Regions from separate parts of the Halanaerocella petrolearia genome, predicted to be linked through region 4. Evidence: riboswitches for the same ligand, from Rfam matches in the RefSeq annotation. Region 4 holds a riboswitch; each other region holds the start of a gene.
What was found. A riboswitch is a leader RNA that binds a small molecule or an ion and turns the genes downstream of it on or off. The one in region 4 is predicted to bind S-adenosylmethionine.
Positions count from the first base shown of each region.

Region 1: it holds a riboswitch for S-adenosylmethionine, as region 4 does, so the genes downstream of both, ACYQ39_RS09720 (methionine ABC transporter ATP-binding protein) here and ACYQ39_RS01130 (hypothetical protein) in region 4, are expected to answer to the same signal.
Region 2: it holds a riboswitch for S-adenosylmethionine, as region 4 does, so the genes downstream of both, ilvA (threonine ammonia-lyase) here and ACYQ39_RS01130 (hypothetical protein) in region 4, are expected to answer to the same signal.
Region 3: it holds a riboswitch for S-adenosylmethionine, as region 4 does, so the genes downstream of both, metK (methionine adenosyltransferase) here and ACYQ39_RS01130 (hypothetical protein) in region 4, are expected to answer to the same signal.

Region 1 is NZ_BAAHXW010000002.1:498,904-503,586, reverse strand. Features, by position in the region: gene ACYQ39_RS09730 (MetQ/NlpA family ABC transporter substrate-binding protein) at 1-423, opposite strand, end outside; gene ACYQ39_RS09725 (methionine ABC transporter permease) at 630-1,301, opposite strand; gene ACYQ39_RS09720 (methionine ABC transporter ATP-binding protein) at 1,273-2,325, opposite strand; SAM riboswitch class I at 2,539-2,648, opposite strand; gene ACYQ39_RS09715 (TIGR03905 family TSCPD domain-containing protein) at 2,716-2,955, opposite strand; gene ACYQ39_RS09710 (ABC transporter ATP-binding protein) at 3,176-3,967, opposite strand; gene ACYQ39_RS09705 (FecCD family ABC transporter permease) at 4,215-4,683, opposite strand, start outside.
Region 2 is NZ_BAAHXW010000001.1:1,429,329-1,434,011, forward strand. Features, by position in the region: gene ACYQ39_RS07215 (hypothetical protein) at 1-563, opposite strand, end outside; gene ACYQ39_RS07220 (RidA family protein) at 911-1,306, opposite strand; gene ilvA (threonine ammonia-lyase) at 1,410-2,615, opposite strand; SAM riboswitch class I at 2,927-3,035, opposite strand; gene pyrG (CTP synthase) at 3,091-4,683, opposite strand, start outside.
Region 3 is NZ_BAAHXW010000002.1:1,131,867-1,136,549, reverse strand. Features, by position in the region: gene ACYQ39_RS13045 (D-2-hydroxyacid dehydrogenase) at 1-867, opposite strand, end outside; gene ACYQ39_RS13040 (hypothetical protein) at 1,124-1,723, shown strand; gene metK (methionine adenosyltransferase) at 1,774-2,952, opposite strand; SAM riboswitch class I at 3,096-3,197, opposite strand; gene ACYQ39_RS13030 (MalY/PatB family protein) at 3,260-4,417, opposite strand; gene sfsA (DNA/RNA nuclease SfsA) at 4,435-4,683, opposite strand, start outside.
Region 4 is NZ_BAAHXW010000001.1:201,981-206,663, reverse strand. Features, by position in the region: gene ACYQ39_RS01135 (MFS transporter) at 297-1,568, opposite strand; SAM riboswitch class I at 1,707-1,834, shown strand; gene ACYQ39_RS01130 (hypothetical protein) at 1,931-2,566, shown strand; gene ACYQ39_RS01125 (homocysteine S-methyltransferase family protein) at 2,776-4,683, shown strand, end outside.

The sequences.
Region 1 (4,683 bases), on a different contig from region 4:
AGTTGCATCATTAGGGATAGCAATTGTTGATCCCGACTTCAACTCTTCTAATTTATTAATCGTTTTAGAATAAAGTCCCATTGGCTCTAAATGTATCTTAGCAATATAAGTTAAATCTAATCCTCTATCTTTCTTAAAGTTATTTAAGTAAGGAACATGCTGAAAATAGTTAGCATCAATACTACCATCTGATAAAGCCAGGTTAGGAGTTACATAATCAGTGAATTCTTTAACCTCTAAAGTAATACCTTCTTTAGCCAATTCAGGCTTAACTACATTCTTTAAAATTTCAGCATGAGGAACTGGAGTAGCTCCTACTACTAACTTCTGTTTTTTCTTTGCTGTTTCTTGATTACTACCACATCCTACTGCCAATGCCACTACCAATAATAAAACTACTGATAAAAATAATCTCTTCTTCATCTTCTCTCCTCCTCAGTTTTATATAATTTACAGTTTACGGTTAACAGTGTACAGTTAAAATTCAAAGTACAGTCAAACTACTAAATAAATCAAAATTAAACTCCTTATATATTAGAGATAAAAACATTGCTATTTTTGAAATATAAAAAGTATAGTTTATTAATCATTCTAACTGTAAATTGTAAACTGTTAACTGTAAACTACTTTTAACTATGATCCAATCTAGCTGCCAACCAATTACCAAAACTCTGGACTGACTGGACAAGAATGATTAATAGAATTACTGTCTTAACCATAATTCCCGTCTGAAAACGATGATATCCATATCTAACTGCAATGTCACCTAAACCTCCAGCCCCAATTGCTCCTGCAATAGCTGAGAAACCAATTAAAGTAATTGCTGTAATAGTCATTCCTAGAACTAAAGAAGGCAGAGCCTCAGGTAATAAAACTTTCTTAATAATCTGCCATGGAGTAGCTCCCATACTTTGAGCAGCTTCTATTACTCCCTTATCTACTTCTTTTAAAGAGCTTTCTACTATTCTACCTATGAAAGGAATAGCTGCTGTAGTTAATGGCACAATAGCAGCTGTAGTTCCAACTGAAGTTCCTACAATAACTCTAGTAATAGGAATCAAAGATACCATTAGAACAATAAAAGGAATAGAACGAGTAATATTAATAATAGTACTAAATAATAAATTCAAATACTTATTTTCTAAAATATTCTCTTGAGCTGTAACTACTACTCCTACTCCTAAAGGAACTCCAAATAACATAGCTACTAACATTGAAATCCCAACCATATAAAGAGTCTCTTGAATACCAGTTAGCAATAAACTATTATGCTTAGTTAGAAATACTAGTAGATTCTGCACCTTCAATCACCTCAATTCTTACTCCAGAATTATTCTTAAGATCTTTAATACTAGATTCAATATTATCTCGTTCTCCTGTTAATTCAATAACTAAAGTTCCAAAAGAAGTCCCTTGAATCTTATCAATATTTCCATATAAGATATTAGCTTCAACCTGGTGAGTATGAATAAAATCAGAGACAATTGGTTCTCCAGCTGAATCACCAGTAAAGCTTAATTTTATTAACCGACCTTGGTCAGGATTATTGACTGTAACACGTGATAGTAATTCAGATGGTACATTAGCATTAATTACCCGTTGTAAGAATTTCTTAGTTACTGGCTGTTTAGGAGCTGTAAAGATATCAAGTACATCTCCCTGTTCAGCAATTCCTCCTTCTGCTATAACAGCTACTTGAGTACAAATTTCCTTAATAACTTCCATTTCATGTGTAATAAGCACAACAGTAATTCCTAATTGTTGATTAATATCCTTTAGTAATTCTAAAATAGAATGAGTTGTTTCAGGGTCTAAAGAGGAAGTCGCTTCATCACACAGTAGAACTTTAGGATCATTAGCTAATGCTCGAGCAATTCCTACTCGTTGCTGTTGTCCTCCACTTAACTGACTAGGATAATTATCAGCTTTATCTTCTAAATCAACTAACCTAAGTAATTTATCAACTTTAGGTTCTATTTCAGCTTTCTTCTTGCCAGCAAGTTCTAAAGAAAAAGCTACATTCTCTGCTACTGTACGAGATTGTAATAGATTAAAGTTTTGAAAGATCATTCCTATATCTTTTCGTGCAGCACGTAATTGAGAAGTACTTAATTGAGTTAAATCTTTGCCATCTATAATTATTTGCCCTTTAGTAGGACGTTCTAATAAATTCAGACATCGAATAAAGGTACTTTTTCCTGCACCACTCGGGCCAATAATCCCAAAAATCTCGCCTTCATCAATCTCTAGATCAATTCCTTCTAATGCTGTGACTGGTCCTTCTTCACTTTGGTAGGTCTTGGTTAAATCCTTAATTTCAATCATTACTACATCTACCCCTTCTAATCTATTAGGTTTGAGTCAGCTTATATTTCAATCGATAGTTATTACAAGAGACTTACTAGCTGCTTTTGATTGATATATGGTGTCAGTAACTAGTGAATTTATTACGAAAAGTCTGACTGACACTAATTCCTCACACTCATAGCTTGAAATAAAAAATCCTCTTCCCAATAAGAGAAGAGGTTATAGTCTCTTCTCTTATCTCTCAGCTCATGCACTGCAGGAGTTAGCACCGGGTACTTATAAAAGTAAGTACTGGTTGCTGGGTTTCAACGGGCCAGTCCCTCCACCTCTCTAGATAAGAGTATGCGTTATTTAGTTAAGTTACAGATATAATAACAACTCTAATTAAACTTGTCAAGAGATTTTTTCTTAAGCCATCTCCTTTAAAGCCTTACTAAGCTGATCAGGACAAGAAGTCTCGTTACGACAAGTAATTCCTTCCAATTTATCTGCTACTTCTTCTATCTTAGACCCTTCTACTAAGGCAGCTATCCCAGATAAGTTACCATTACATCCTCCTACAAACTCTACTTCTTCAATTACTCCTTCATCATTTACATCAAATTTAATCTCTCTAGCACAAACACCTGTTGTTTCAAATGACTCCATCTTTATTGCCTCCCATATTAACTTTTTTTCTCTAGTATATTGGATTTATTAATAACAATCAAACTTAATTGATATAATATAACATTACATTATATCAATAGTTGACAGTTTACAATTTACAATTGACAGTTAAAACCTAAAGTCAAAAACTTATAAACCATTAAAATATAAAATAATTTTTTAATCCTAAATTTACTGACACTCATTCCTCACACTGAAGTTATTTAACATGCTTACTGAAAGGAATACACATTGGAGTCTCATATAATGGATCTTCAATAATCTTAGCCTGCATATCAAAGACAGATTCAACTAATTTAGCCGTCATAACCTCTTGAGGTGTCCCCTGAGCAACAACTTCTTTGTTATTTAAAGCCACTATATGATCAGCATAGCGACAAGCTAAATTCAAGTCATGCAGTACCATTATAATAGTACAGTCTTGAGCTTGATTCAACTCAAAAAGTAGATCAAGGACTTCTATCTGATGGGCCATATCTAAATAAGTAGTTGGTTCATCTAATAGGATAGTATCTGTACCTTGGGCCAATACCATAGCTATCCATGCTCTCTGACGCTGACCACCTGATAGAGAGTTGACTGGTTTGTCAGCCAGTTTAGTCAATTGGGTATCTGCTAACGCCTTATTAACCATTCTTTCATCTTCTTTAGACCATTGTTGTAACCAATTTTGATGAGGATATCGCCCCTGCTTAACTAGCTGTAATACAGTTAATTCTTCTGGGGCAGTTGGCCCTTGAGGCAGAATGGCCATCTTTTTAGCCAATTCTTTAGTAGATAACTTACTGATATCAGACTTATCCAAGATTATTGAACCAGTTTTAGGCTTTAGTAATCTAGCTAAAGAACGAAGTAAAGTAGACTTTCCGGCTCCATTTCCACCTACAAATACTGTGATTTCACCTTTAGGTAGCTGTAAATCAAGTTCATCAATGATTATTTCCTCTCCATAGCCTAATGTTAAATCTTCAGTCTCTAATACATGTTTCATAATTCTCTACTCTCCTTAAAATAATTTATATCCTACTTGTTAAAGTATTTGTCACTTTCAGTGACATAGCTATCTGCTGTCTGCTGTCTGCTATGTGCTATGTGCTATGTGCTATGTGCTATGTGCCAAATTCAAAACCTCTGCAATCAAGATCTAAATTATATAACTTCTTTAGTTTTAAAAGATTTGAATTATTTTATGGTTTTGACTTTGAATTAGCTAACGACTCATAGCTCACAGCTAATAGCTATTTATTAGTCTTATATAATAAGTAAATAAAATAAGGGGCACCAATAGCTGCTGTAAAAATACCTGCTGGTAGATCAAGAGGTAGAAAAGCTACCCTAGCAATCAGGTCAGCCAATAGTAAAATCAGACCTCCTAATAAAGCCGATGTTGGCAATAAGACTTCAAAAGTTGGGCCAACTAATTTTCTTGCTATATGAGGCGCCATCAGACCTACAAAACTAATACCACCTGCTACTGATACAGATGAAGCAGCTAAGCCAACACTAATCAACAATAAAATTAACCTCTTCTTCTCTACTGCACTCCCAACTCCTTGAGCAATCTCATCTCCTAAAATCTGCACATTCATATCTTTAGCATACATAAAAGCAATAGGCAACAGTCCCACTAACCAAGGAAGTAGAGTCAAAACATCACTCCATGTTGTAGCATAAACACTTCCTGTCAACCAGACATAAGCTTGACTA
Region 2 (4,683 bases), 1.2 Mb from region 4:
ATCTCTTTTTCTTGCTTATCTATCTCTTTAATAACACCCTTATCTTGATAATGATGTAATACCAATTTCTGTAGCTGATTATTAATACCTAACACTACTACCCCCTGATCACCTACCCTGATATCAGTTAAAGAAGCTGAATAATTATTCCTAATTATATCAAGATTAGATTTTAAGTCATAAACTATTTTTTGACCTGTATTTAGATTTTTAAAAATTATTACTTGCTTATTTACCTCTTCAACTATAATTGAGATACTACGATAAAAAGAATCAATAGTTTCTATTTTTCCTTCTTTATTTAACTCAATTCTAGCCTGTTGAAAATTATCTCCCTTAATTGGTCTTAAAGCTTTCAAAGATACATCTCTGTTATTTAACTGAATTGTAGCATTTAAAGCTAATTTATATTCTGTCATCTCTTCTCTACTTTTTAGTAAAATAGTGTCTTGATTAGTATTAACAGCTACTATTTCTCCTATTCTCTCTAAATCACCTTTAGCAGAAACTACAGTAGTCAACATCAACATAAGAACAATAACAAACGTTATGTATTTCTTCATCTTTATCCCTCCCATTTGATTATTCACTAATATTATTTACATTTTTTAGTAATTATATACCAAAAAAATAAAAAAGTAGGTAAAGAATTAACTTTACCTACTTCTTGAAACTACTTATTATTGATATAAAGTGGCACTTTGTGCCACGCTATCAGCAAATGGGTTTTATTACGTAAGGTCTTGATTTCAAGACCTGAAGGATCTGTCGTCTGCTAGGTGCAGATGGTCTTTATCACGAAAAGTTTCTATGAAACTCATAGGGTGAGCTAAATCAAGTTCAAATCATAAACACATCTCAAATCCTTAAAGTGCAGGAATCGTAAGGGAAAAATTTTTAACAACTTAGTTTAATCAAAACTAGCTATAACTTCCATCTCGATTCCTACATCCCTAGGCAACTTAGCTACCTCGACACAAGACCGAGCTGGCTTATGTTTACTAAAGTAATCGGCATAGACTCTATTAATCTTATCAAAGTCATCCATATTACTAATAAATAAGGTAGTTTTTGCTACATCAGACAATTCTAAACCTGTTTCTTTTAAAATAGCCTTCACATTCTCTAAAACCTGCTTAGTCTGTACCTCAATACCTCCTACTATTAGGTCATCATCTCTTTCTGAATCTGGGTCTAAAGGTATTTGTCCTGATAAAAATAATAAATTACCACACTTAACTCCTTGTGAATAAGGGCCAATTGCTGCTGGCGCCTCTGTAGTACTGACTGTCTCTAAATCTGCCATTTGAATACCTCCTAGTTATTTAGTTTACAGTGTATAGTGTATAGTGTATAGTGTACAGTTAACATCAAATAATATAATCATTGATAATCAATGTCAGGAATTACTACTCAAATAACTTATACCCATGCTCTTTTAGAGACTCATAAATCTTTTGAGCATGTTCACGGTTTCTTGTCTCTAACTCTAACTCTACTTCTGCTGAATCAATAGGAATCCCATCCTGGTGATGATTATGATGAATTGAAATTACATTTGCATCTGATTTGGCAATTCGATTTAAAAGTTGTTGTAGATTACCTGGTTGATCTTTGAGTATAGTCTTGAATCTGACTCTGCGACCTGCTTTAGTCAAACCACGTTCAATGATTCTAGAAATCATATTGACATCAATATTACCACCACTTAAAACAGTAGCTATATTTTTATTCTCAACTTCTAATTTATTATTCAAAACAGCTGCTAAAGCAGTAGCTCCAGCACCTTCAACTGTCATCTTGGCCCGTTCTAACAACATTAAAATCGCATTAGCAATCTCTTCATCACAGACTGTTACAACTCCATCAAGATACTCCTGACATAATTGATAGGTTACTGAACCTGGTCTCTTAACTGCTATTCCATCAGCAATAGTATTAGCCTTGTCTAAACTAATTATTTTATCTTGCTTTAATGATCTTTTCATAGCTGGAGCACTAGCTGCCTCAACTCCAATCACTTTTACTTCTGGCTTTATTGTTTTAGCTGCTACAGCAATGCCAGAGATTAATCCTCCCCCACCAATTGGGGCTAATATAATATCGACTTCTGGTAGATCTGCAAGGATTTCTAAACCAATTGTTCCCTGTCCTGCAATCACTTCTGGATCATTAAAAGGATGTAAAAAAGTTAAATTTTGCTCTTGTTGTAACTCCATTGCTTTATTATATGCTTCATCATAGACAGTTCCATACAGAACAACATTAGCTCCATAATTCTGTGTAGCTGTTACTTTAGCAATTGGAGCATCCTCAGGCATTACAATAGTAGCTTGTAGACCATTCTTAGTAGCACCTAAAGCAACTCCTTGGGCGTGATTTCCTGCTGAAGAAGCAATAACTCCTCGTTCCCTTTCTTTTTCAGTTAAATTGGCTATCTTATTGTAGGCTCCTCTAATTTTAAAAGAACCAGTCTTTTGTAAATTTTCTGCTTTAAGATAAATCTGGTTATTACTTAATTGGCTAAAAGTTGTACTATAACTTAAATTAGTTTTATGTATAATTCCTGTTAAATTTTTAGCAGCTTCTTTTATCTTATTTAAAGTAACTTCCATTATAAACCTCCTTGGTTGATAGTGCTATAGCTATCAGCAAATAGTTTCTATTACAAAAGGTCTTGTTTTTTAGACCTGAAGGATGTGTTGTGAGTAGATGGTCTTTATCACAAAGAGCTTCTGTGAAAAATCTGCTAATGGCACACAGCACACGACACATGACTGTATCACCTATGGTGACACAATTATATACATAATATACCATTAATAAAGCATACAGTTATTAAGATTATCCCCTATTAAATATAAAAATATAATTATCAACAGTGTTAAAATAAAAAAATCCTCTTCTTAAGAAGAGGATTTTACTCTTCTCATCTTTCAAAGTTCCACTAGAAAACTTTGTAGGAGTTGGCACCTTCCCTAATCGGGGGTTGCCGGGCTTCATTGGGCCAGTCCCTCCACCACTCTGGATAAGAATATAAAATTATTTTATTTTAAACTATATTAACATCTTTATCTAGCTATGTCAATTCTAATTATTTAAAGCCGCCTCAACAAATCCTTTAAATAATGGATGTGGGCGATTAGGACGTGATTCAAATTCAGGATGGAACTGACTAGCTACAAACCATGGGTGGTCCTCTATTTCAACAACCTCTACTAACCTATCATCTGGAGAAACACCAGATAAAACTAAACCTGCTTCAGTTAATTTTTTACGATATTGATTATTAAATTCATAACGATGGCGGTGTCGTTCATAAATTACCTCTGCTTCATATAAATCACGACAGACAGTATCTTCTGGAACCTTGCAAGGATATAATCCTAATCTCATAGTTCCACCTTTTTCTTCAACATCCTTCTGCTCTGGCATTAGATCAATTACTGGATAAGGAGTATCATCATCAAATTCAGCACTATGTGCTCCTTCTAAACCACATACATTACGAGCAAATTCAATTACGGCACACTGCATTCCTAAACAGATGCCAAAGTATGGAACTTCATTCTCTCTAGCATACCGAATTGTTTCAATCTTACCTGGTACACCTCGATCACCAAAGCCACCCGGCACTAAAATACCATCTACATTAGATAAATGGGCTTTAGCACCATCTTCTTCAACATCTTCAGCATGAATCCATTTAATATCTATTGCCGTATCATTACTTACACCAGCATGTTGTAATGATTCAACAATACTAATATAAGCATCAGGTAACTCAACATACTTACCTACAATGGCAATACTTGTATCATTACTTAGATTCTTCATTTTATTTACCATTTCTCGCCATTCAGATAGATCTGGTTGCTCTACTCGAGAATGTAAATCTAACTTTTTAAGAGTTATATCTGCTAAACCTTCTTGTTCTACAATTAATGGCACATCATAGATACATTCTGCATCTTTAACTGGAATTACTGCTTCTTCATCAATATCACAGAATAAAGCAATCTTATCTTTAACTTCTTTGGTTAACTCTCGCTCACTACGACAAATAATCACATCTGGTTGAATACCTAACCGTCTTAATTCTTTAACACTATGTTGAGTTGGCTTTGTCTTTAGCTCATTTGCTGCATTAAGATATGGAATTAAAGTACAGTGAATATACATTACATTCTCTGGGCCAAAGTCATGTTTACACTGTCTAATTGTCTCTAAGAAAGGTAGCCCTTCAATATCACCAACAGTACCACCAATTTCAACTAAAGCCACATCAACATCTTCATTATCACCTAATCGTTCCACTCTAGATTTAATCTCATCAGTTATATGAGGAATTACCTGTACTGTACCACCTAAATAATCTCCGCGTCGTTCTTTCTTCAATACTGTAGAATATATCTGTCCAGTTGTTACATTAGAATTTTGATTCAAATCAATATCAATAAATCGCTCATAATGTCCTAAATCTAAATCTGTCTCGGCACCATCATCAGTTACAAAAACTTCTCCGTGTTGATAAGGATTCATAGTACCTGGGTCAACATTAATATATGGGTCTAACTTCTGAACTGTAACATTTAACCCTCTCTCTTTTAACAATCTACCTAAAGATGCAGCTGTAATTCCTTTTCCTAATGAAGAAACAACACCACCAGTTACAAAAATATA
Region 3 (4,683 bases), on a different contig from region 4:
ATTGGTAGGCGAATAGCCAGAACAATGAGGTGTAATAATTACATTAGATAGTTCCCATAAAGGACTATCTTCTGGTAGTGGTTCAGGAGTAGTAACATCTAATCCAGCCCCTGCTATCCAACCTTCAGTTAAAGCCTTTATCAAATCATTCTGTACAACTAACTCCCCACGCCCAACATTAACTAAGAAAGCATCTTTCTTCATCAACTGTAACTCTTGTGCTGAAATTATTCCTTTAGTCTCTTCTGTAATCGGTAAAGATAAGATTATATAATCTGACTCCTTTAGTACTTGGTTAATTTCATCTTGAGTATATAACTTATCTACATAATCAGGAACTTGATCTACTGTCCGTTTCAGTGCCAATACTCTAGAGCCTAAAGCTTGAGCACGTTTAGCAACTTCTCTTCCTATATTCCCAAAACCAATTATTCCACAAGTAGAACCATAAATATCTCTTCTTGCTCTTACTGATTGCCATTCTTTCTGCTGTTGTTGCTCAAAATACTGAGATAGATTATTATTAAAAGCTAAAATCATACCTAAAATATGTTCAGCTATTGGCAAACCATAAACACCACTAGAATTAGTCAAAATAATATCTTGGTTATGATACAAACTTTGATCTATATACTTACTTGCACCAGCACTTGGTAGATGTAACCATTTCAAATTTTCTGCCTTCTTTAGATCTTCCTTCTTTGGCCAACCAAATATAATATCTGCTTTTTTTATCATTTCAGTAGTAACTTCATCTGCTTGAAGATTAGTAATTGCAACTTGAGGAGCCATCTTTTTTAAACTAGATAACTGACTTTGGTCAAAGTCTGCACCAAACATAATTAAAATCTCAAGATTATTAGTCACTTTATCTCCTCCTTTGTATATTACAATTATAAACCAATTTTATTGTATATTTCAATTAATTTAAATAGGCTGTTATTATATTTATGTATTATAGAAGGTTATTTATGCAAAGGTGATATTTCTCTTTCAGTAACATAGCCATCAGTTAATAGTATTATATACGACCAATACCTAGCTAAATAACTTAAATGCTACTATAGACAGGTTATAATCTAACCTGAACTATCGATAATATTAATAAGAGGGAGGGGATACTATGACTGAAGATGGCGTCAATAGAATTACAAAGACATCTCCAATTACTAAAACAAATCAGTATCATGACCATGCTTATAAACAAAATAAAGGTCGACAACAAAAGAAATCAAAAAAGAGTGACTTTCTTACTCTAACAGAAGAGCTTAAAGACGATAAGAAAGAGAAAAAAGAAGATAACCAAAAAGAATCTTATTCAGAATTAGAAGAAAAACTAAAGGTTGATACTGATAAATGGGGGATAGAGACTATTTCTAACCAAATTTTAGATTTGATCAAAGAAAAATACCAACAAAATCCAACTAAATTAAAGTCTTTCCATAAACAAGTTAAAAAGATTATTAATATTAGTTATAAGAAAGCACATAAAGCACTAGAACCTCTCCCAACAGATAGCGAAAAATTAATTACTGCTACTTATAAAGAGACAAGAAAAAAACTAAAAGAATGGACTATAAATAAAACTGAATCATCGCAACTAGCACCTAAAAACTTAACATTAAAAACCTTGCAAATAGAAATGACTGAATTATTTTTGGAGCAAGGTCGTTACTTCAAAGAACAAAAAACTTTACAACCAACTATTAATCTAAAAGGATAAACCAGCCCCTAATAAGATAAATACCGCCCTATAGGGCGGTATTTTATAATTTATAAACCTGCTTCTTCTTTTAATAGACCAGCTTTATCAGTTCTCTCCCAAGGTAAATCTAAATCAGACCGCCCAAAGTGACCATAGGTTGCTGTCTGGCGATAAATTGGCTGCCTCAAATCTAATTCTTTAATAATCTCACCTGGACGTAGATCAAAGTGCTTATCAACTAATTCTTCAATCTTATCCTCTTCAAGCTTAGCGGTACCAAATGTATCAACCATAATTGATACTGGATGAGCTACTCCAATAGCATATGATAATTGTACCTCACATTTATCTGCTAAACCTGCTGCTACTATATTTTTAGCTACATAACGAGCAGCGTAAGTAGCAGATCTATCTACTTTAGTAGCATCTTTACCAGAGAATGCTCCTCCACCATGGCGTGCCATACCACCATAAGTATCAACAATGATCTTTCGTCCTGTCAATCCAGCATCTCCTTGCGGACCACCAATTACAAAGCGACCAGTTGGATTGATATAATATGTAGTCTCTTCATCTAATAAATCAGCATCAATAACTGGCTTTACTACCTCTGCAACTAAATCCTCTCGTAGATCTTCTAGTTCAATTTCAGGATGATGCTGAGTAGAGATAACAATTGCATCAATTCGTACTGGCTTGTCTCCTTCATACTCTACTGTAACTTGAGTCTTGCCATCAGGTCGTAGATAATTTAGTGACCCTTCTTTTCTTACTTTAGCCAACTGCTGGGCCAACTTATGGGATAGAGTAATTGGTAAGGGCATCAACTCTTCTGTTTCATTAGTAGCATAACCAAACATAATGCCCTGATCTCCTGCCCCAATCTCTTCTTGGGCCCCTTCTTTAGATTCCAAAGCCTCATCAACTCCCATAGCAATATCAGGAGACTGTTCGTCAATAGAAGTTAAGACTGCACAAGTTTCAGAGTCAAAACCATATTTGGCCCTTGTATAACCTATATCTTCAATAGTTTCTCGCGCAACTTCCGAAATATCAACATAACAATCGGTAGAAATTTCACCAGCTACTAAGACCATTCCTGTAGTAACTGTTGTTTCACAAGCTACTCTAGCCGCTGAATCCTCTTCTAAGATAGCATCCAAAACAGCATCAGAAATCTGATCTGCCACCTTATCTGGATGACCTTCTGTTACTGATTCAGATGTAAAAAAGTATCTTTCTGACATAATTATTACCTCCTATATTTAATCCACAATTAATAATCACTAACTGCTAATTAAAATCTATCTATTATTTTTCCGCAACTAACTAAAATAATTTCTTATTAAAATAAAAAAACTCTCCTAACTGGAGAGATAATAAGCTACTCAATACATCTCCCAGAAAAAAGACTGGCAGGAATTAGCACCTTTCCTTCTCAGGCGGTTGCTGAGCTTCATAGGGCCTGTCCCTCCACTACTCGTGATGTATTATTCTATTTTTTAATCAACTTAATTCTATCATAACCAATTTAATATGTCAATTATCATAAGATTATATCTTATCAACTGCCTTTTTTAACCTCTGTAAACCTTCCTTTAATACTGATTTAGGACAAGCTATATTAATCCTTTGAAATCCACTTCCCTGCTCTCCAAAGATTGGCCCAGGATTTAAAATCAACTCCGCTTCTTTAAATAATAAACTTCTAATCTCTTTATCAGTCAAACCTAATTCTCTAAAATCTAACCAGACTAAATAGGTACCTTCTGGTTCAATAACATTTATTTGAGGTATATTCTCTTCTATATAACTTTGCAAAAACTCTAAGTTATTCTTTAGATAAACTAAAAGTTCATCTAACCATTCTTCTCCTTTATTATAAGCTGCCCTAGCTGCTGTAACTGCAAATATATTTGGCCTTCCTACCCCTGTACTCTCTAAAGTATGTTGAAATAACTCTCTAATATTCTGATTAGGAATAATAATATTAGAAATCTGAATACCTGCAATATTAAAAGTCTTTGTGGGAGCATTACAGATTACAGAATTTTGTTTAAATTCTTCTGAGAGAGAAGAAAATACTTGGTGTTCATTATCTGACAAAATCAAATCAGAATGAATCTCATCTGCAATTATAATTACGTCATTTTTATTACATATTTCCCCTAATTTCCTCAATTCCTCTTCACTCCAGACTCTACCAACTGGGTTATGAGGACTACAAAGAATCATAAGTTTAACTCGCGAGTCAAGTTTTTCCTCTAAATCTGCAAAGTCCATCTGATAACTAGCACCATCAAATTGTAAAGGATTATCAACTACATGACAGCCATTATTCTCTACTACTTCATAAAAAGGATAGTAGACAGGTGATTGAATAACTACCTTATCACCTTGATTAGTCAAAGCTCTAACTAACATATTCAAAGCTGGAACTACCCCTGGACTAATAGAGATCCAATCTTTCTTTACTTCCCATTGCTGGCGTCTTTTCATCCACTGGATAACTGCATCATAGTATGAGTCATATCCTCCAGCATAGCCAAAAATACCATGCTCTACTCTTTTAGCAAGAGCTTCTCTGACTGCTTTAGGGCTCTTAAAGTCCATATCTGCTACCCACATAGGTAACATATTATCATCACCAATTGTATCCCACTTTAAAGAATCAGTATCTCTCCGATCAATTACATCATCAAAATTAAACATAAAATAATCCCCCTTACTTATACCTTAACTTTTATTTGATTATCCAGCTTAATTCCATCTGTGTTTGTTTGGCATTGATAAGCATAAACTTCTACTCCTGCATCTATAGTTTCTTCTAACTTTTGAGCAAAGTCAAGATCAATTCTACGACAAGGAGTAAAATAATCAATATTCTGACGTTGAATAATAAATAAAACTACACTACGATAGCCCTTTTGATGAGCCTCAATCAACTCATCTAGATGTCTACGCCCTCGCTTTGTAGG
Region 4 (4,683 bases):
TTAGATACACCTCCTATTTTATATAAGTTTATAGATAAACCAACTTAGTTAATCAAATTAATTAAGTTGGTTTAAATAAATAGTAACTTTTGAAAGTTACTATTTATTTAGTGATTATTTGATTATAATCTTGACTATAAAAAGTATATAACAAATAAAAAAGAATATCAAGAACTTATAACAAAACTTTTTTAATGGAATTAAATAAGTTAATAAATAAAAAAATTATCTGTTTTTATTTTAATATACTTTCTTGTCTTTGTCAACTTATTTGCTGATAAATCAGATTTTTATTGTTAAGATAATCTAGGATCCTTTACTTTAAAAAATAAAAGTATGATTCCTAAGACAATCATTATAAAAGAACTACCAAAAACTACTTTATAATTTAATATATCGGCTAATAAGCCACCTAATAGAGAAATAATTGCCATTGTTAAACCAGTAACTGTATTAGTTAATCCTACATAAACTGTTCTTTCCTCAGGTGAAGAAGCAAAATCAGCAATGATAGTTATAAAAGAAACACTATTGCCTCCTAAAGCTATACCTGTTAAAATAAATACTAAATAGAAAAAAATTAGACTATGAGCAAAAAAAGCAACTGCTAATCCTAATGCATTAAAGAAGGCAGCAATTACTACTACCAGCTTATGACCATATTTATCTCCTAAATAACCCCAGAAAATATTAGTTAGACTCTTACTTATAATCAATACTACTGTAAAAATACCAACAACCTTATCAGCCTCCCCTGCCTTTAAACCTAACCTTTCAATGCCTGCTACTGTAAACAATCCATCAGCCATACCAATAAACTGGACTAAGACAGCTCCAATCAAGTAATTTCGGTAATTTATCTCCTTTTTTATAATTGATAATAATTTTTGAATATATTCTTTGAAGCTATCATTTTTATCTTCTGTTGGGTAAGCTGGCTCCTTAACTAAAGCTAAAAAAAGATATGAAATCATCATAGCTATAAAAGTTATCCCAAAGAGAATAGTAAAGCTAATTTGAAAAGAAAATTCCTTAATTATATAACCAGCTCCCAAAGCCCCGAATACCTCTAATAAACTACTTAAAAAGGTTCGATAACCAAAAAATTTCCCCCTGTTCTCCTGAGGAATTACTTTAGCTACTAAATCAAACCATACTGGGCCAACTAATCCAGAAAAGATAGTATGTAATGTCCACAGTAAAAAGAAACTAAACAATAACAGATTATTAGAAGCAAGTAAATAAGTTAAAATAGCCAAAAGCAATAAAGGTAGCCTTTGTAGTAGTCCAAAAATTAGTACTCTTCTCTTCTTTCTATCTAAACCTGCAGTCCACTTAGCTGATAATAATTGTGGAAAAGTAGTACCAAACATCATAATAGCTGCAATTAAACTGATTAAAAACTTAGATTTAGTTAATTGGCGAACAAATAAAGGTAAAATAGTACTAACTGAGATAAAACCCATACCTAAAGTATAAAAAGCACCGTCTAAAATATTTACTGCAAAATTAAACTTATAGTTATTGCTGATTTTTGTTTTAGCATCTTCTTTATTACTATTAGTCATTATTTTATTCCCCTTTTTAACAGTTTAACATTAATTATGTTTATAAAAGATAGGTTTAGTTATACTTAAAAAAAGAATTAGTTTTGACAAAGAGTATAATTGATGTTATACTTATGCACAATAATTGAATAGATATTAGCCTTATTGAGAGTGGTGGAGGGACTGGCCCTATGAAACCCGGCAACCAGTAGTAATTTTTAGTTTGAGTTTAAGATACTACAGTGGTGCCAACTCCTGCGGAAGTCTTAACTTCTGAGAAATAAGGGAAGATGATAACTCCTCTTCTCTTATAAGAAGAGGTTTTTTTATTGGAGGTGTAGATTATTATCCAAGATATCTCAATTGAAATTCTTAAATATGAAGTGAAGAAAGAATTAGGTTATCAAGAACAGACTGAATCTAATGCTAAAGTGGAAAAGATAATCTCTGATACAATAGATTTAGCCACTCCCCTATTAGAACCTAAAGGAAAATATATCATCTTAGAAGAGATAGATATTGATCAAGATAAAGTTAGCTTAGGAGCAGAAAAATTTACCTTTCAGAGTCAGGATATAGCTGACTTATTAGCTGACCAAGAAGAAGTAGCTCTTTTAGCAGTAACTATAGGATATAAATTAGAAGAGAAGGTAAATCAACTTTTTGCTGAAGGTGAATTAACTAAAGCAACTACTTTAGATGCAGTAGGTTCAGCAGCAGTAGAAGAAGTAGCTAATGAAGTAACTAGATTAATTAAAAAAGAATCTCTAACCAGAGGTTTATCCCATCTAACAATGCGGTTTAGCCCTGGTTATGGTGATACTAAATTAGATATGCAACCTGAATTATTAGATCTTTTAGATGGAGAAGAGTTAGATATTAACCTTAGTTCTGGTTACATACTAGATCCTCAAAAGTCAATTACTGCCTTGATAGGATTAGGTAATGTTGAATCAGATAGACCTAGTTGTGACTTTAACTGCCAAAATTGTGAATTTGAAACTTGTGTGTATGAATAGTAGTTGTTAGCTATCTGCTATGAGCCATGAGCCAATTCAAACCCATTACATTAATGAGCTTGTTACGTTTGATTTCTAGCTCACGACTCACAGCTCATAGCTCATCGCTGTGATATTAAAGTGACGCTTTATATCAATTAAACTACATCTTTGCAGTTAAGATCAAAAAATAGATAATTATAGATAGAGTAAGAAAGGAGTATGTAGTAGTGAGTAATTTATTAGATAGATTAGAAAATGAGATTCTAGTATTAGATGGTGCTATGGGTACTGCACTACAGAATAAAGGATTAGAAGTTGGTGACTGCCCAGAAGAATTAAACTTAACTAACCCAGAGATACTACAGGAGATATATACAAGTTATCTAAATGCCGGCAGTAATATTATTCAGACTAATACATTTGGGGCCAACTCCCTTAAGTTGGCTGAGTATGGCTTAGAGGATCAAGTAGTTGAGATAAATAGCCAAGCCGTAAAGTTGGCTCGAGAAGTAGCATCTAATAATAATGTATTTGTTTCAGCTTCTATTGGTCCTACTGGAAAGTTATTAGAGCCTTTAGGAGATCTATCTTTTCAGAAAGCTTATGAAGTATTTGCTCAACAGGCTAAAGCTTTAGAGGAAGCTGGAGCTGATTTGATTAATATTGAGACTATGACTGATCTACAGGAGGCTCGAGCCGCTTTAATTGCTGTTAAAGAAGAAACTTATCTTCCTGTAATCTGTAATTTAACTTATGAAGAGAATTTAAAGACAATGACAGGAACTGACCCTCAAACAGCAGTCACTGTTTTAGAAGCTATTGGTGCTGATGCAATTGGGGCCAACTGTAGCTTAGGTCCTAAGAAATTAGTAGAGATAGTAGAGATTATAGATCAAGAGACAGACCTTCCTATCTGTGTTCAACCTAATGCTGGGTTACCAATCTTAGATGATAATAACCAGACAGTCTTTCCTATGTCAGCTCAAGAAATGGCAGATTATATTCCAGACTTTATCAAGGCAGGGGCCAATATAATTGGTGGCTGTTGTGGCTCTACTCCTGAATATATAAAGTTGGTTAAAGAACAAGTAACAAATGTTACACCTAACAAAGGAGAAGTTATTAAAGAAACTAGATTAACTAGTCGAACTAAAACAGTAACTATCTCTGATGATTTACCAACTCGAATCATTGGTGAACGAATCAACCCTACTGGACGAGAAAAGCTATCAGATCAACTAGCTGAAAATAATATGGAACTTGTTTCTCAAGAAGCTACTAAGCAGGTTAAAACTGAAGCTGATATTTTGGATATTAATGTTGGAGTACCAGAAATTGATCAAGCTCAGGCTATGAAGTTGGCCCTAGAGACAGTCCATAATGTAGTAGATGTCCCAGTCTCTATTGATACAACTAATCAAGAGGTATTAGAAACGGGGCTACAACAAGTAGTAGGTAAACCATTAATCAACTCAGTAACTGGTGAACAGGAAAGTTTGGAACGAGTTCTTCCTTTAGCAAATAAGTATGGTGCAGCAGTTTTAGGATTAACTTTAGATGAGGATGGCATCCCTCCTACTGCTCAAGGAAGATTAAAGGTTGCTCGAAAAATTGTTAAGCAAGCTCAAGCAATTGGCATTAATAAAGAAGATATCTGGATTGATACTTTGGCTTTAGCAGCTAGTGCTGAACAAGAGCGAGTTCAAGAAACCGTTAAAGCTATTCGTCTAATCAAAGATGAATTAGGAGTTGCTACAGTCTTAGGTGTCAGTAATATTTCCTATGGTCTTCCAGTTAGAGAAGAAGTAAATACAGCCTATTTAGCTATGGCTATTCAAGCAGGACTTAATGCTCCAATCTTAGATCCAACTAGTCAAGCTATGAAAGCTACTGTAAAGTCTAGTGATTTATTAGTAAATCGTGATCCAGCTGGAAAGAGATATCTTGAATCCTATGCTGATCAAGAACAAGAGGAAAATCACACTAAAGATAAAGTAGAAGACACTACAACAGATGAGGATATTTTGATTACAATCCATCAATCAGTTCTAGAGGGAAATAAAGAGAATATCATCAAGCAACTTGAAGTAGCTTTAGATGATTACTCTCCTTTAACTATTATCAATCAAGCTCTA